DNA from 2 places in the Isoptericola nanjingensis genome. Region 2 is predicted to be linked to the other one. Evidence: riboswitches for the same ligand, from Rfam matches in the RefSeq annotation. Region 2 holds a riboswitch; the other holds the start of a gene.
The links. Region 2 has a riboswitch for FMN ahead of pnuC (nicotinamide riboside transporter PnuC). Riboswitches for the same ligand answer to the same signal wherever they lie in the genome.

Region 1: it holds a riboswitch for FMN, as region 2 does, so the genes downstream of both, ribD (bifunctional diaminohydroxyphosphoribosylaminopyrimidine deaminase/5-amino-6-(5-phosphoribosylamino)uracil reductase RibD) here and pnuC (nicotinamide riboside transporter PnuC) in region 2, are expected to answer to the same signal.

Annotation. Positions count from the first base shown of each region.
Region 1 is NZ_JBNOZL010000003.1:226,267-232,822, reverse strand. Features, by position in the region: gene ribH (6,7-dimethyl-8-ribityllumazine synthase) at 1-404, opposite strand, end outside; gene ACQP6G_RS06520 (bifunctional 3,4-dihydroxy-2-butanone-4-phosphate synthase/GTP cyclohydrolase II) at 401-1,729, opposite strand; gene ACQP6G_RS06515 (riboflavin synthase) at 1,726-2,340, opposite strand; gene ribD (bifunctional diaminohydroxyphosphoribosylaminopyrimidine deaminase/5-amino-6-(5-phosphoribosylamino)uracil reductase RibD) at 2,344-3,411, opposite strand; FMN riboswitch at 3,552-3,681, opposite strand; gene ACQP6G_RS06505 (hypothetical protein) at 3,751-4,791, opposite strand; gene der (ribosome biogenesis GTPase Der) at 4,843-6,426, opposite strand; gene cmk ((d)CMP kinase) at 6,519-6,556, opposite strand, start outside.
Region 2 is NZ_JBNOZL010000009.1:156,872-163,427, reverse strand. Features, by position in the region: gene ACQP6G_RS18690 (LLM class F420-dependent oxidoreductase) at 1-110, opposite strand, end outside; gene ACQP6G_RS18685 (mycothiol-dependent nitroreductase Rv2466c family protein) at 201-857, opposite strand; gene ACQP6G_RS18680 (hypothetical protein) at 922-1,161, shown strand; gene ACQP6G_RS18675 (class I SAM-dependent methyltransferase) at 1,284-2,444, shown strand; gene ACQP6G_RS18670 (TetR/AcrR family transcriptional regulator) at 2,455-3,267, shown strand; FMN riboswitch at 3,376-3,517, shown strand; gene pnuC (nicotinamide riboside transporter PnuC) at 3,644-4,363, shown strand; gene ACQP6G_RS18660 (histidine phosphatase family protein) at 4,469-5,062, shown strand; gene ACQP6G_RS18655 (acyl-CoA dehydrogenase family protein) at 5,037-6,281, opposite strand; gene ACQP6G_RS18650 (NUDIX hydrolase) at 6,546-6,556, shown strand, end outside.

The DNA of each region.
Region 1 (6,556 bases), on a different contig from region 2:
TGCGAGCCGTCCAGCCCGGCGCGGTCGAGGGCCTGCTGCTCGTCGTCGCACGTCAGGAGGCCGAACCCCACGGGCACGGTGTGGTCGAGCGCCACCCGGCTCAACCCGTCGGTCGCGGCCGCGCACACGTAGTCGAAGTGCGGTGTGCCGCCGCGGATCACGACGCCCAGCGCGACGACGGCGTCATACCCGGAGGCCGCGAGCGCCTGGGCGGCCACGGGCAGCTCGAACGAGCCGGGCACCCGCACGACGCGCGGCTCCGCGACCGCGTGGTCGGCGCAGGCGCGCAGCGCGCCGTCGAGCAGACCGTCCATGACGACCTGGTGCCAGCTCGCCGCGACGACGGCGACGCGCAGGTCGGAGCAGTCGACGGGCGCGGCGGCGGGGGCGCCGGCGCCGCTCATCGGGCCGCTCCGGCGACGATCGGGGCGGTCGGGGTGCGGTCCATCGTGGTTCCTCCGGTGTCGTGCGGGATGTCGTGCGGGATGTCGTGCAGGGCGTCGGACACGTGGGGCAGGTCGTGCCCCATGCGGTCGCGCTTGGTGCGCAGGTACCCCAGCGTGCGCGGGTGGGCGGGCAGGACGAGGGGCAGCCGCTCGGCGACGGCCGCTCCCCCGGCGACGAGGCCGTCGACCTTGGCGGGGTTGTTGGTCAGCAGGCGCACGCCGGGTACCCCGAGGTCGCGCAGCACGTGAGCGGCGGCGGTGTAGTCGCGGGCGTCGGCGGGCAGCCCCTGGTCGAGGTTGGCGTCGACCGTGTCCCGGCCGCCGTCCTGCAGGGCGTAGGCGGCGAGCTTGGCGGCCAGGCCGATCCCCCGCCCCTCGTGCCCGCGCAGGTAGACGACGACGCCGCGGCCGGCCTCGGCGACCCGGCGCAGCGACTCGTCGAGCTGCGGCCCGCAGTCGCACCGGAGGCTGCCGAACGCGTCACCCGTGAGGCACTCGGAGTGCACGCGCGCGAGCACCGGCCCGTGCGCCGGGTCCGCGAGGGAGTCGAGGGACCCGGCCACCAGCGCCACGTGCTCGTTCCCCGTGCGGGTGTCCCGGTAGGCGACGGCGACGAGGTCGCCGTGCCGGGTGGGCAGGGTCGTGACGGCGACGCGCTCGACGAGGATCTCGGTGGCGCGCCGGTAGGCGGCGAGGTCGGCCACGCTGATCAGGGCGAGGCCGTGCTCGGCCGCGAACTCCCGCAGCGCGGGCAGCCGCATCATGGTGCCGTCGTCGTGCACCAGCTCGGCGAGCACGCCGGCCTCCCCGCGCCCGGCCAGCCGCGCGAGGTCGACGGCCGCCTCGGTGTGCCCGCGTCGCTCCAGGACGCCGCCGGGGCGCGCCCGCAGCGGCAGCACGTGCCCGGGCCGGGTGAGGTCCGCTGGCACCGCCTTCGGGTCGGCGAGCAGGCGTGCGGTGCGGGCGCGGTCGGCGCCGGAGATGCCGGTCGAGACGCCCGTGGCGGCGTCGACCGTCACCGTGTACGCCGTGCGGTAGGCGTCCTCGTTCGCCTCGACCATGAGGGGCAGCCCGAGCCGGTCGAGCGAGTCCCCGGCCACGCCCACGCACACGAGGCCGCTCGTGTGCCGCACGAGGAAGCCCATGAGCTCCGGCGTCGCGGCGTCGGCGGCGAGGATGAGGTCGCCCTCGTTCTCCCGGTCCGCGTCGTCCGCGACGACGACGGGGCGGCCCGCCGCGACGTCGTCGATCGCCCGCGCCACGCGCTCGACGGCGCCGCTCATCGTGCCGCCACCGTCGCCGCGAGGTGCCGCTCGACGTACTTGCTCAGCACGTCGACCTCGAGGTTGACCCGCTCTCCGACGGCGCGGGAGCCGAGCGTCGTGCGGGCCCTGGTCTCGGGGATGAGGCTCACGGTGAACGCGTCGTCGCGGGCGTCCACGACGGTGAGGCTCACGCCGTCGACGGCGATCGAGCCCTGCGCCACCACGTACCGCGCCAGCGCCGGAGGCAGCGCGACGTCGACGACCTCCCACTGCGTGCCCGGCGTGCGGGCGAGCACCGTCCCGACGCCGTCGACGTGGCCCTGCACGACGTGCCCGCCGAACCGTCCGTCCGCCGCGAGCGCGCGCTCGAGGTTGACCGGGTCGCCGGCTCGCCGCCCGCCGAGGCTCGTACGGGCCAGGGTCGCGGCCATGAGGTCGGCGGTCCAGGTGGCGCGGCCGTCGTGCACCCCCGTCTCCGCCACGGTCAGGCAGCAGCCGTCGACGGCGATCGAGTCGCCGAGCCGGACGCCCTCGAGCACGGTGTCGGCGGCGACGGTGAGGCGGGCGCCGTCGGCGTGCTCGCGCACCGCGACGACGGTGCCGAGCTCCTCCACGATTCCGGTGAACATGGCTCAGCGCTCCTTCCGCGGCCGCAGGGCGAGCCGCACGGTGGGGATGTCGGTGGGGTCGTCCGGGTCCCGGGGCAGGACGGCGACGTCGAGGAGGTCGAGGCGCGCGGCGTCGGCGATGGTCCCGATGCCGAGGTCGGCGACGGCCGACGCGCCGACCCCGAGCAGCACGGGCGCGACGTACGCGACCACGTCGTCGACGAGCCGGGCGCGCCAGAAGGCGGCGGCGAGCGCGGGCCCGCCCTCGAGCAGCACGTGCCGGTGCTCGCGGTACCAGAGCAGGTCCAGCACCTCGTGCGGGTCGTGGGTGCGCAGGTGGATCACTGCCTCGCCGGCCGCCGCGGCGCGCGCGAGCCGGGACGACGCGGGCAGGTCCCGCAGCCCGACGACGACGCGGTCCGGCTGCTGCCCCGTCAGCGGGGCGTGCCGCACGGTGAGGTCGGGGTCGTCGGCGAGCGCGGTGCCGGTGCCGACGACGACGGCGTCCACCCCGGCGCGCAGGCGGTGCACGTCGTGGCGCGCGGCCCGTCCCGTGATCCAGCGCGAGGTGCCGTCGGCGGCCGCGGAGCGCCCGTCGAGCGTGCTCGCGACCTTCCAGGTGACGACGGGACGGCCGAGCTCCTGCGCGCGCGTCCAGACGGCGTTGAGCGCGCGCGCCTCGTCCGCCAGCACGCCGCCGACGACCTCGACGCCCGCGGCGCGCAGGCGTGCGGCGCCGCCCGACGCGGCAGGGTTGGGGTCGTGCTGGCCGTGCACGACCCGCGCGACCCCCGCGGCCAGAAGCGCGTCGGCGCAGGGACCGGTGCGGCCGTGGTGGTTGCAGGGCTCGAGCGTGACGACGGCGGTGGTCCCGCGCGCGGCGCCCGGGCCGCGGGACTCGGTCGCGCGGCGCAGCGCCTCGACCTCGGCGTGCGGCGTGCCCGCGCCGCGGTGGAAGCCCTCCGCGATCGAAGCACCGTCGGCGTCGAGGAGCATGCACCCGACGCGCGGGTTGGGTCCTCGTGCCGGCCCCTGCGCGGCCAGCTCGAGCGCACGCTGCATCGCGGCGCGCTCTGCCGTGGTGGCGCTCATCCGTCCTGCCCCTGTCGTCCGGTCGCGGACCCCGGGGCAGGAAGGCGGGGTCGGACGTGCTCGCACCGACCGGTCGCGGACGGTCGTCACGAAGGACGACACCGGCCGAGGGGCCGGGGGTCGGACCGGACGGGGAGCCGTCGCGTGCGCTTCCCATCCGGACTTTGACCGTCGGTCCAGGAGTTCCACCTGGTCAACCGGTCACAGGCTGTGACCGGGTCGCGGACTTTCACCGCCGGCTCGGAATTTCACCGACCCCAGAGCACGCGAGCAATTCGCTCGTCATCGCCGACCGTGCCACGGCCCGCGCCCGCGTGGCAAGCCCGAGTGGCGCACGTCTCACCCGCGACCGCGCGCCGTGCGCCGCTCGTCGTCCCGCCCCAGCGCGACGCCGAGGGCGACGAGCACGAGGAGATCCACCACCAGGCCCGCCACCGCCACCCAATGCACCGCGCGGAACGCGAGCAGCTGGGTGACCAACAGGCTGACGAGGACCCCGCGCCGCACCCACACCGCCCCCGCGCGGTGGTCCCGCGGGCCGACGACGAGCGCCCACACGACGCACGCCACGGTCGCGGCGACGGCCACGAGGATCCCGACGCCGACCCAGGACGGCACCGCGATCCCGCCGAGCAGCACCCGCAGCGCCACCACGACCGACCCGGCACTGGTGGCGAGCACCGCCACCGTCACGACCGCGGCGGCCCACCGGTGCTCCATCGCCTCGGCGAACCACGCGGACACCCGGACGACCAGCGCCCGGACGGGGTCCGGCACGGTCACGTCGTCGCGCGGCACGGCCTCCACCAGCGCGGCGACCTCCTCCGCCGCCGGCTCGCCGCGGCCCCGCTCCACGAGCGCCCGCGCCTCCTCGCGCTCCACGTCCGTGAAGCCGCCCGCCACGCCGGCCACGGCGCGGTCGGTCGCCACCGCGAGGTACTCCGCGGGGTGGTGCGCCCGTCGCCCGTGCAGGGCCTCCACGAGCAGCACGAGCACGACGACGACCGCGTAGATCAGCGCCGCCGTCGGCTCGTAGAAGTAGTCGTTGTCGGAGGTGACGAACTTGCCGATCTCGTCGACGAACAGCCCGAAGCCGACGCCGCCCAGCACCGCACCGAGCGACCGCGGCGCCGGCCCGACCCACGACAGCAGCACCACCACCGCGAGCGCCATGCCTAGCCCGCCCCACAGGACGTGCGCCACGTGCAGCCCGCCGCCGCCCACCTGCGGGTACCCGGACGCCGCGAGCAGGAACCGCGTGACGAGCACCGTCGCCACCGTCACGACCAGGAACGTCACCAGGTGGCGCACCGCGGACGTGTCGCGCGCCGCGCCCAGGCGCAGCAGGCGACCACGGCGGGCCAGCGGGGCCCGGCTCATCGGCGACTCATCGGCGGCTCATCAGCGACTCGTCGGCGGCTCACCGGCGCGTCAGCGCCGCCGCTTCTCCCGCACGCGGACGCTGATCTCGATGGGCGACCCCTCGAACCCGAAGGTCTCGCGCAGGCGGCGCTCGATGAAGCGTCGGTACCCGGCCTCGAGGAACCCGGTGGCGAAGATGACGAACCGCGGCGGGCGCGTCGAGGCCTGGGTGCCGAACAGGATGCGCGGCTGCTTGCCGCCGCGCAGCGGGTGCGGGTGGGCGGCCACGAGCTCGCCGAGGAACGCGTTGAGGCGCCCGGTCGGGATGCGGGTGTCCCACGACTCGAGCGACGTCTCGAGCGCGCGCGTCAGCTTGTCGGTGTGCCAGCCCGTGCGGGCCGAGACGTTGACGCGCGGCGCCCACTGCACCTGCACCAGGTCCCGCTCGATCTCGCGCTCGAGGTACGGGCGACGGTCGTCGTCCATGAGGTCCCACTTGTTGTACGCGATGACGAGCGCCCGGCCCGCGTCGACGGCCTGCGAGATGACGCGCGTGTCCTGCTCGGTCATCGGCTGCGAGGCGTCGACGAGCACGACGGCGACCTCGGCCTTCTCGATCGCGGCCTGGGTGCGCAGCGAGGCGTAGAAGTCGGCGCCGCGCGTCTGGTGCACACGGCGGCGGATGCCCGCGGTGTCGACGAACCAGTAGGGCACGCCCTTGATCTCGACGAGCTCGTCGACCGGGTCGCGGGTGGTGCCCGCGGTCTCGTCGACGACGACACGCTCGGCGCCGGCGATCTTGTTCAGCAGCGACGACTTGCCGACGTTCGGGCGGCCGACGAGGGCGACGCGGCGCGGGCCGGCGGGCCGCAGCTCCCCGTGCTCGGAGACCTCGGGCAGCACCTTCATCGCGGCGTCCAGCAGGTCCCCGGTGCCGCGCCCGTGCAGCGCGGAGACCGGGTGCGGCTCGCCGAGGCCGAGGGCCCAGAGGTAGGCGGCGTCCGCCTCGCCCGACGGCCCGTCGACCTTGTTGGCGCACAGCACGACCGGCTTGCCCGAACGGCGCAGCAGCTCCACGACGCGCTCGTCCGTCGACGTCGCGCCCACGGTGGAGTCGACGACGAAGATGACGGCGTCGGCCAGCTCGACGGCGACCTCCGCCTGCTCGGCGACCTTCGACTCGATGCCCGCCACGTCGACCTCCCAGCCGCCCGTGTCCACGAGGGTGAACTCGCGACCGGCCCACTCGCCGGGGTAGCTCACCCGGTCGCGGGTGACGCCCGGGGTGTCCTCCACGACGGCCTCGCGGCGGCCGAGGATGCGGTTGACGAGCGTCGACTTGCCGACGTTCGGGCGGCCGACGACGGCGAGCACCGGCAGCGGCGCCTCGCCGGGGCCGAAGCCCTCCTCGTCCCACTCGGCGTCCAGCAGCGCTCGGTCGGCCTCGTCGAGCTCGAAGTCCTCCAGGCCGGCGCGCAGCGCGCGCTCGCGCGCTTCGTCGTCGCCGTCGGACTCGAGGACATCCGCCACGGCGTCACGGCCCTCGGTGTCCGCATGGTCCGCGGGCGCCGCGGCGACGCCGGGCGCAGGCGGGGCGGTGGGCTCGTCGGTGGGCTCGGCAGCGGGCACGGAGCCGTCGGCGGGAGTGGTCATGCGCACCATTCTCCCAGGCCGAGCGGCCTGTCACGAACGAGACCCGCGTCACCGGGTCCGGACGGTGCCGCGCGCACGCGCCGGGTGGCGGGTCAGGCGGTGACCTGCGCGACGACCGCGAGGACGGCGT
Region 2 (6,556 bases):
CGGAAGAACGCGCTGTAGCCGAGGTCCTCGGTCGCCTTCGCGACGGCGAGCAGGTCGTCGTACGACGCACCCTGCTGGGGCTCGGTGAAGACACGCAGGTCGAGGGTCATGGTTCGCCTCTCGGGGTGCGGGGGGTGTGGTGCGGGGGTGTGGTGCGGGGGTGTGGTGCGGGGGTGTGGTGCGGGGGTGTGGTGCGGGGATCAGTCGAAGGACGGCGAGCTGGTGCGCGACCGCTTGAGCTCGAAGAAGTCCGGGAACGACGCGAGCGCGACGGCGCCGTCGAAGATCCGCACCGCGTCCTCGCCGCGCGGGATGCGCGTGAGGACCGGACCGAAGAACGCGACGCCGTCGACGTGGATCGTCGGCGTGCCGACGTCCTCGCCCACCGGCTTCATGCCCTCCTCGTGCGAGACGGCGAGGGCGGCGTCGTAGGCGTCCGACGACGCGGCGGAGGCCAGCGACGCGGGCAGGCCGGCCTCGGCCAGGGCCTCCACGGCGACGGCGTCGAGGTCGTCCCGGCGGCCGCCCGGGTGGATGCGCGTGCCGGCCGCGGTGTAGAAGGCGCTGAACGCCTCGGGGCCGTGCTCGGTCTGCACCGCCGCGGCGACGCGGCCGATGCCGCGCGACGCCTCGATCTTCGCCCGGTAGTCCGCCGGGATGTCCCGGTCCTTGTTCAGCAGGTACAGGCTCATCAGCCGGAACGTGAGCTCCACGTCCCGGTGCTCCGCCACCTCGAGGGCCCAGCGGGACGTGATCCACGCGAACGGACACAGCGGGTCGACGTAGACGTCCACGACGGGGACGGTGGTGGTGGGGGCGGTGGTGGTCTCAGGCGCGGTCGTGGTCCCGGAAGTCACGACCGCCACCCTACCCATGCCGGGGGCACGTGTTCCGCGGGAGGCGCAGCGGTAGCCTCGGCCCGTGCGCAAGGTGCGGTGGGCGAGCGTGTGGACCGTGGTCGGGGCGTGCGCCGTCGCGCTCGCGATGCTGTGGGTCGTGCTGCGCGGCAGGGTCTGGGCGTGGATCCCGTTCTTCCTCGCCGCAGGGGTCGCGGTGCGGGAGATCCGGTACCTGCAGCGCGCCCGGCGCCCCGCCGAGGCGGGCTTCGACGAGCGTCGTCGCGGGGAGCCGGACGACGACCGCAGGCGCCGTCGCGGCTGACGCGGATCACCCGCCCGGGCGGTCGACGCGCCGGACTCCCGCGAGCTAGCGTCGAGACGGGCGCCGCCTCCCGACGACGCCGCGGGGTCCGCACGTCCGGGCCACGGCACGGAGGTGCCGCCATGACCGACCCGACCGACACCGCCGACGCGTTCGCCGACCGGCTGTTCGCCGCCACGCTCGGCGCCATCGACGTCCTGGCCGTGCACGTGGGCGACCGGCTCGGCTGGTACCAGGCGCTCGCGTCGTCCGGCCCCCTGACGTCCACGGGGCTCGCGGAGGCCACCGGCACGGCCGAGCGGTACGCGCGCGAGTGGCTGGAGCAGCAGGCGGCCTCCGGTGTCCTCGTCGCGGAGGACGCCGGCGCGGCACCCGCGCTCGACGCGGACCCGCAGGCCGTCGCCCGGACCCGCCTCTACGCGCTGCCCGCGGCGCACGCGGAGGTGCTGACCGACACGTCCTCGCTGTCGTACCTGGCGCCCCTGGCCCGGTTCGTCGGCGCGATCGGGCCGCAGCTGCCCCGTCTGCTCGAGTCGTACCGGGACGGCGGCGGGGTGTCGTGGGACCAGCTCGGCGACGACGCCCGCCAGGCGCAGTCCGACGTCAACCGCCCGTGGTTCGAGCGCCGCCTGGCACCGACGCTCGCGGCGCTGCCCGCCGTCCACGAGGCGCTCTCCCGGCCCGGGGCCCGCGTCGTCGACGTCGGCTGCGGCTTCGGCTGGTCGACGCTCGCGCTCGCCGAGGCGTACCCGCTCGCCGAGGTCCACGGCATCGACGTCGACCGTCCGTCCGTGGCCGCCGCACGGGCGGCCGCCGCGGAGGCGGGCCTCGAACGGCGAGCCTTCTTCCACCTCGCAGACGCCGCAGAGCTCGCCGTCGCCCAGCCCTACGACGCGGCGTTCGCCTTCGAGTGCGTGCACGACATGCCGCGCCCGGTCGCCGTGCTCGAGGGCGTGCGCCGCGCGATGCGGCCGGACGGCGTCGTGGTGGTCATGGACGAGGCCGTCGCCGACGAGTTCCGCGCCCCGGCCGATGACGTCGACCGGATCATGTACGGCTACAGCCTGTTCGTGTGCCTGCCGGACGGCCTGTCCACGACCCCGTCGGCCGGCACGGGCACCGTGATGCGCCCGGCCACGCTGCGGCGCTACGCGCGTGCGGCGGGCTACGCCGGCGTCGAGGTGCTGCCGGTCGACGACTTCGGCTTCTTCCGGTTCTACCGGCTGCAGCTGGGGTCCACGGACGAGCGGACGCCGGAAGGACGACCGGCGGTGCCGGAGTAATCTCCCAGGCATGACCGCCGTCCGGACGCACACCCACGCCCAGGCCGTCGACGCCGCGATCGACCTCTTCTCCCGGCAGGGCTACGAGCAGACCACCGTCGAGGAGATCGCCGACGCCGCCCGCGTCAGCCGTGCGACGTTCTTCCGCCGCTTCCGCTCCAAGGAGGACGTGGTCTTCGCGGACCACGAGCTGCTCCTGGAGGAGGTCGTCGTCATGCTCGCGGAGACCCGGCCCGAGGCGCGGGCCAGCGAGGAGTCGGGCCGCGCGCCCGAGCGGGCGTGGGACCCGACCACCGACCCGTACCTCGAGGTCTGCCGCGCGGCACGGCTCGTCTTCGACCACCACGTGGGCCAGCGCGAGACGTCGATCGCCCGGCACCAGCTGCTGCAGCAGGTGCCCGCGCTGCGCGACCGCGAGCTGGTCACGACGCACCGCTACGAGCGCGCGTTCACCGCCTACCTGCGCGACACGCTGCCGCCCGACCGGTCCACCACGACGATGTCGATCGCGTTCGCGGCGTCCGTCGTCGCGGTGCACAACGCGATCCTGCGGCGCTGGCTGCGCAACCCCCACCTCGACCTGCGGCCGGAGCTGGAGGAAGCGTTCGCCGACCTGCGGCGCGCCGCCGTCTCCCCGTTCCCGCACGGCGACGACGACTCCGCGCCGTCGTCCGCCCCTGCCGGCGACACCGACGTCGCCTCCGCCGGCGAGGCCCGGACGGTCGCGACGGGCGGCGACGGGAAGCGCGTCGTGGTCACGGTGCTGGAGCCCGGGGCGGGGCCGGACGACGTCGCGCGCGCCGTCCGCGACGCGCTGGCCTGACCGTCGGTCGAGACGGCCGGACACGATGCTGCCGCCGGGAATGCCGCTGTGGCATCCTGAGTTGTGCAGGACGCCGCCGGGACCTCCGGCGGTGGAAAGACACGCACGTACGTGCTCCGGGGTCGGTGAAATTCCGAGCCGGCGGTGACAGCCCGCGACCCGGCCTCCACCCGCAGACGCGGGGAGAGGCCGGCTGACCTGGTGAGATTCCAGGGCCGACGGTCAAAGTCCGGATGGGAGGAAGCACGTGCGGCACGCACCCGTCAGGGTGGGTGCCGCCGGGTGTCGTGCCGCCGACGACGGCCCTACGGGGCCCGACGCGGCGAGCGCCGACCCCTCACCCCGGACGCCGCACCTCGGACCGGGAGAGTGAACGATGGACGCGATCGACGCGTTCTTCAACGCCACGCTGACCATCGGCGACCAGCACATGTCGTGGCGCGAGATCGTCGGCAACCTGTTCGGCCTCGCCTCCGCGCTCGGCGGCATGCGCCGCAAGGTGTGGGCGTGGCCCGTCGGCATCGTCGGCAACCTGGTGCTGTTCACGGTCTTCATGGGCTCGTGGTTCGGCGACTCGAGCCGCGCCGACATGCTCGGCCAGGCGGGCCGGCAGGTGATGTTCCTGATCGTGTCGATCTACGGCTGGGTGCAGTGGCGGCGCACCGAGCGTGCCGCCCTGGAGGTCCGCGCCGACGGCAGGATCCCCGCCGACGGCGGCGCCGCGGTGCACCCCCACTGGGCGACCTGGCGGGAGCGCGTCGGCATCGTCGTCGTGATGGTCGGCGGCACCCTGCTGCTCACCCCGCTGTTCCGCGCCCTCGGCTCCTACGAGCCGGTGTGGTCGGACGCGTGGATCTTCATGGGCTCGCTGGTCGCCACGTACGGCATGGCGAAGGGCTGGGTCGAGTTCTGGCTGGTCTGGGTGGCAGTGGACGTCGTGGGAGTGCCCCTGCTCTGGTCGGCGGGCTACTACGCCACGGCGCTGATGTACGTGTTCTACGGCGTCTTCACCCTGACCGGGTTCTTCGTGTGGTGGCGCGTGCACCGGCGTGAGCAGGCCCAGGCGGGGGCGACGACGCCCGCGGTCGCGCCCTGACGGCGCTCACCGCGGCAGTTCGGGCTCGGCGCGGCAGCTCGAGCTGCCGTCGGCCATCCCTGGACTCAAGGTCGTCGGTCCGCGAGGCGCGGGCAGACTGGCCCCGTGCGCGTCACCGTCGTCCGTCATGCAGCCCCGCACGTGACCGATGACGTCCCTCCGCACGTCTGGCCGCTGTCCCGTGCAGGCCGTGTCGCGGCCCGCGGGCTCCGCCTCCCGGAGGGCGCACGTGCCGTCGCGAGCGACGAGCGCAAGGCGGTGGAGACGCTCTCCCTCGCGCTCGGCGTCGCCGACGTCCCCACGGACCCGCGGTTCGGGGAGATCCGGCGACCGCCCGAGCCCGTCTCCCCGGAGTTCCGGGAGGCGCGGCGCGCCTGGGTCGAGGGCGCGCCCGACACGCGGCACGACGGGTGGGAGTCCGCGGAGGGCGCGGCCCGCCGGTTCGACGACGCCGTGCGCGACCACGCCGGCCGAGGCGACCTGGTGGTCGGGACGCACGGCATGGTGCTCACGGCATGGCTGGTCGCGACCGGCCGCGTCGCCCCTGGTCCATCGGCAGGGGCGTTCTGGCTCGGGCTGCGCCTCCCCGACGTCGTCACCGTGGACCTGGCCGGGGACGACGACGGGGACCCGCGCGGCTGCGCGGGTCCCCGTCGTGCGAAGGCTGCAGGGCTCAGGCGAAGGCCGAGACCCCGGTGATGTCACGACCGACGATGAGCGCCTGCATCGACTCGGTGCCCTCGTAGGTGTGCAGGGCCTCGAGGTCGGCGAAGTGCCGCGCGACGCGGTTGCCGAGGAGGATGCCGTTGCCGCCGAGCATGTCGCGGGCGATGGAGGCGACCTCGCGGGCCTGCCGCGTCGTCGTGTACTTCGCGAGCGAGGCCTGCTCGCCGGTGAGCGTGCCGGCGTCCGCCAGGCGCGTGATCTGCGCGACGAGCAGCTGCATCTGCGTGACGAGCGAGAGCATGCGGGTGAGCCGCTCCTGCACCATCTGGTTCTTGGCCAGCGGTCGGCCGAACTGGATGCGCTGGGTCGAGTACGCGGCGGCCGCCTCGTAGCAGGCGACGGCGTGCCCCACGGCGGACCAGGCGACGGCCAGGCGGGTGGCGAAGAGGACGGCGGCGGTCGCCTTGAACGACGTCGCGCCGGGCAGCGCCGCGCTCGCGGGGACGAAGACGTCGTCGAGCACGATGTGCGCCTGCCAGATGGCGCGCAGCGAGACCTTGCCCTCGATCGTGGTGGCGGTGTAGCCGGGCGCGTCCTGCGGGACGATGAAGCCGTGCACCTGGTTGTCGCCGTCGTCGCCGACGAGGCGGGCCCAGACGACGGTGATGTCGCCGCACGAGCCGAAGCCGATCCACTTCTTCTCGCCGTCCAGGACGTATCCCTCGACGCCGTCGCGGGTCTCCCTGCGGGCGGTGGTCTCGAGCGAGACGGAGTCCGAGCCGTGCGTGGGCTCGGTGAGCGCGAACGCGCCGAGGATCTCCCCGCGCGCCATCGGCTCGGCGTACTGCTCGATCTGCTCGGGCGAGCCGTGCATGACGATCGACCGCAGCGCGAGGCCGCCCTGGACGCCGCAGATCGTGGCGACGGAGCCGTCGCCGCGCGACATCTCCATGCTGGCCAGGCCCTCGGCCATGAACGAGACCGACGGGCGGCCGGGGACGTCGACGCCGTCGCGCAGGAAGTCGCGCTCGGCGAGCTTCTTCACCAGGTCGAACGGCACCTCGGCGCGCTCCCAGTAGCCGTCGATGACGGGCAGCACGTCCTCCTGCACGAACTCGCGGACGGCGAGCTGGTGGGCGCGCTCCTCGGGCGTCACGTCGGCGAAGGCGCCCACGTAGTCGAGGTCCAGCGGCTGCGAGACGTCGTAGTCGGGGGCGGTCACGCCGGGCATGACGGGGGCGTTGCGGGTCATCGACGACCTCTCTCTGCGCGGGGGTCCGTTCCGGGCCCGGTGAGGAGTGCGGACCGGCGCCGTCCGAGGCTGGTGGTGGCCGGCGCCGGTCCTCCTCCATCGTCACCCGCGACCGGGTCTCACGTCAAGCGATACTCCGTCTCACCGCCTTTGCCGAGGTAGTACAGCCCCCGGCGGGGTAGTCAGTGACCTGGCGAGGTAGTACCGGACCCGGCGAGGTAGTCCACTGCTCCGCGAGGGAACCGCCCGGGTCACACTGTGACCATGGCGACGAC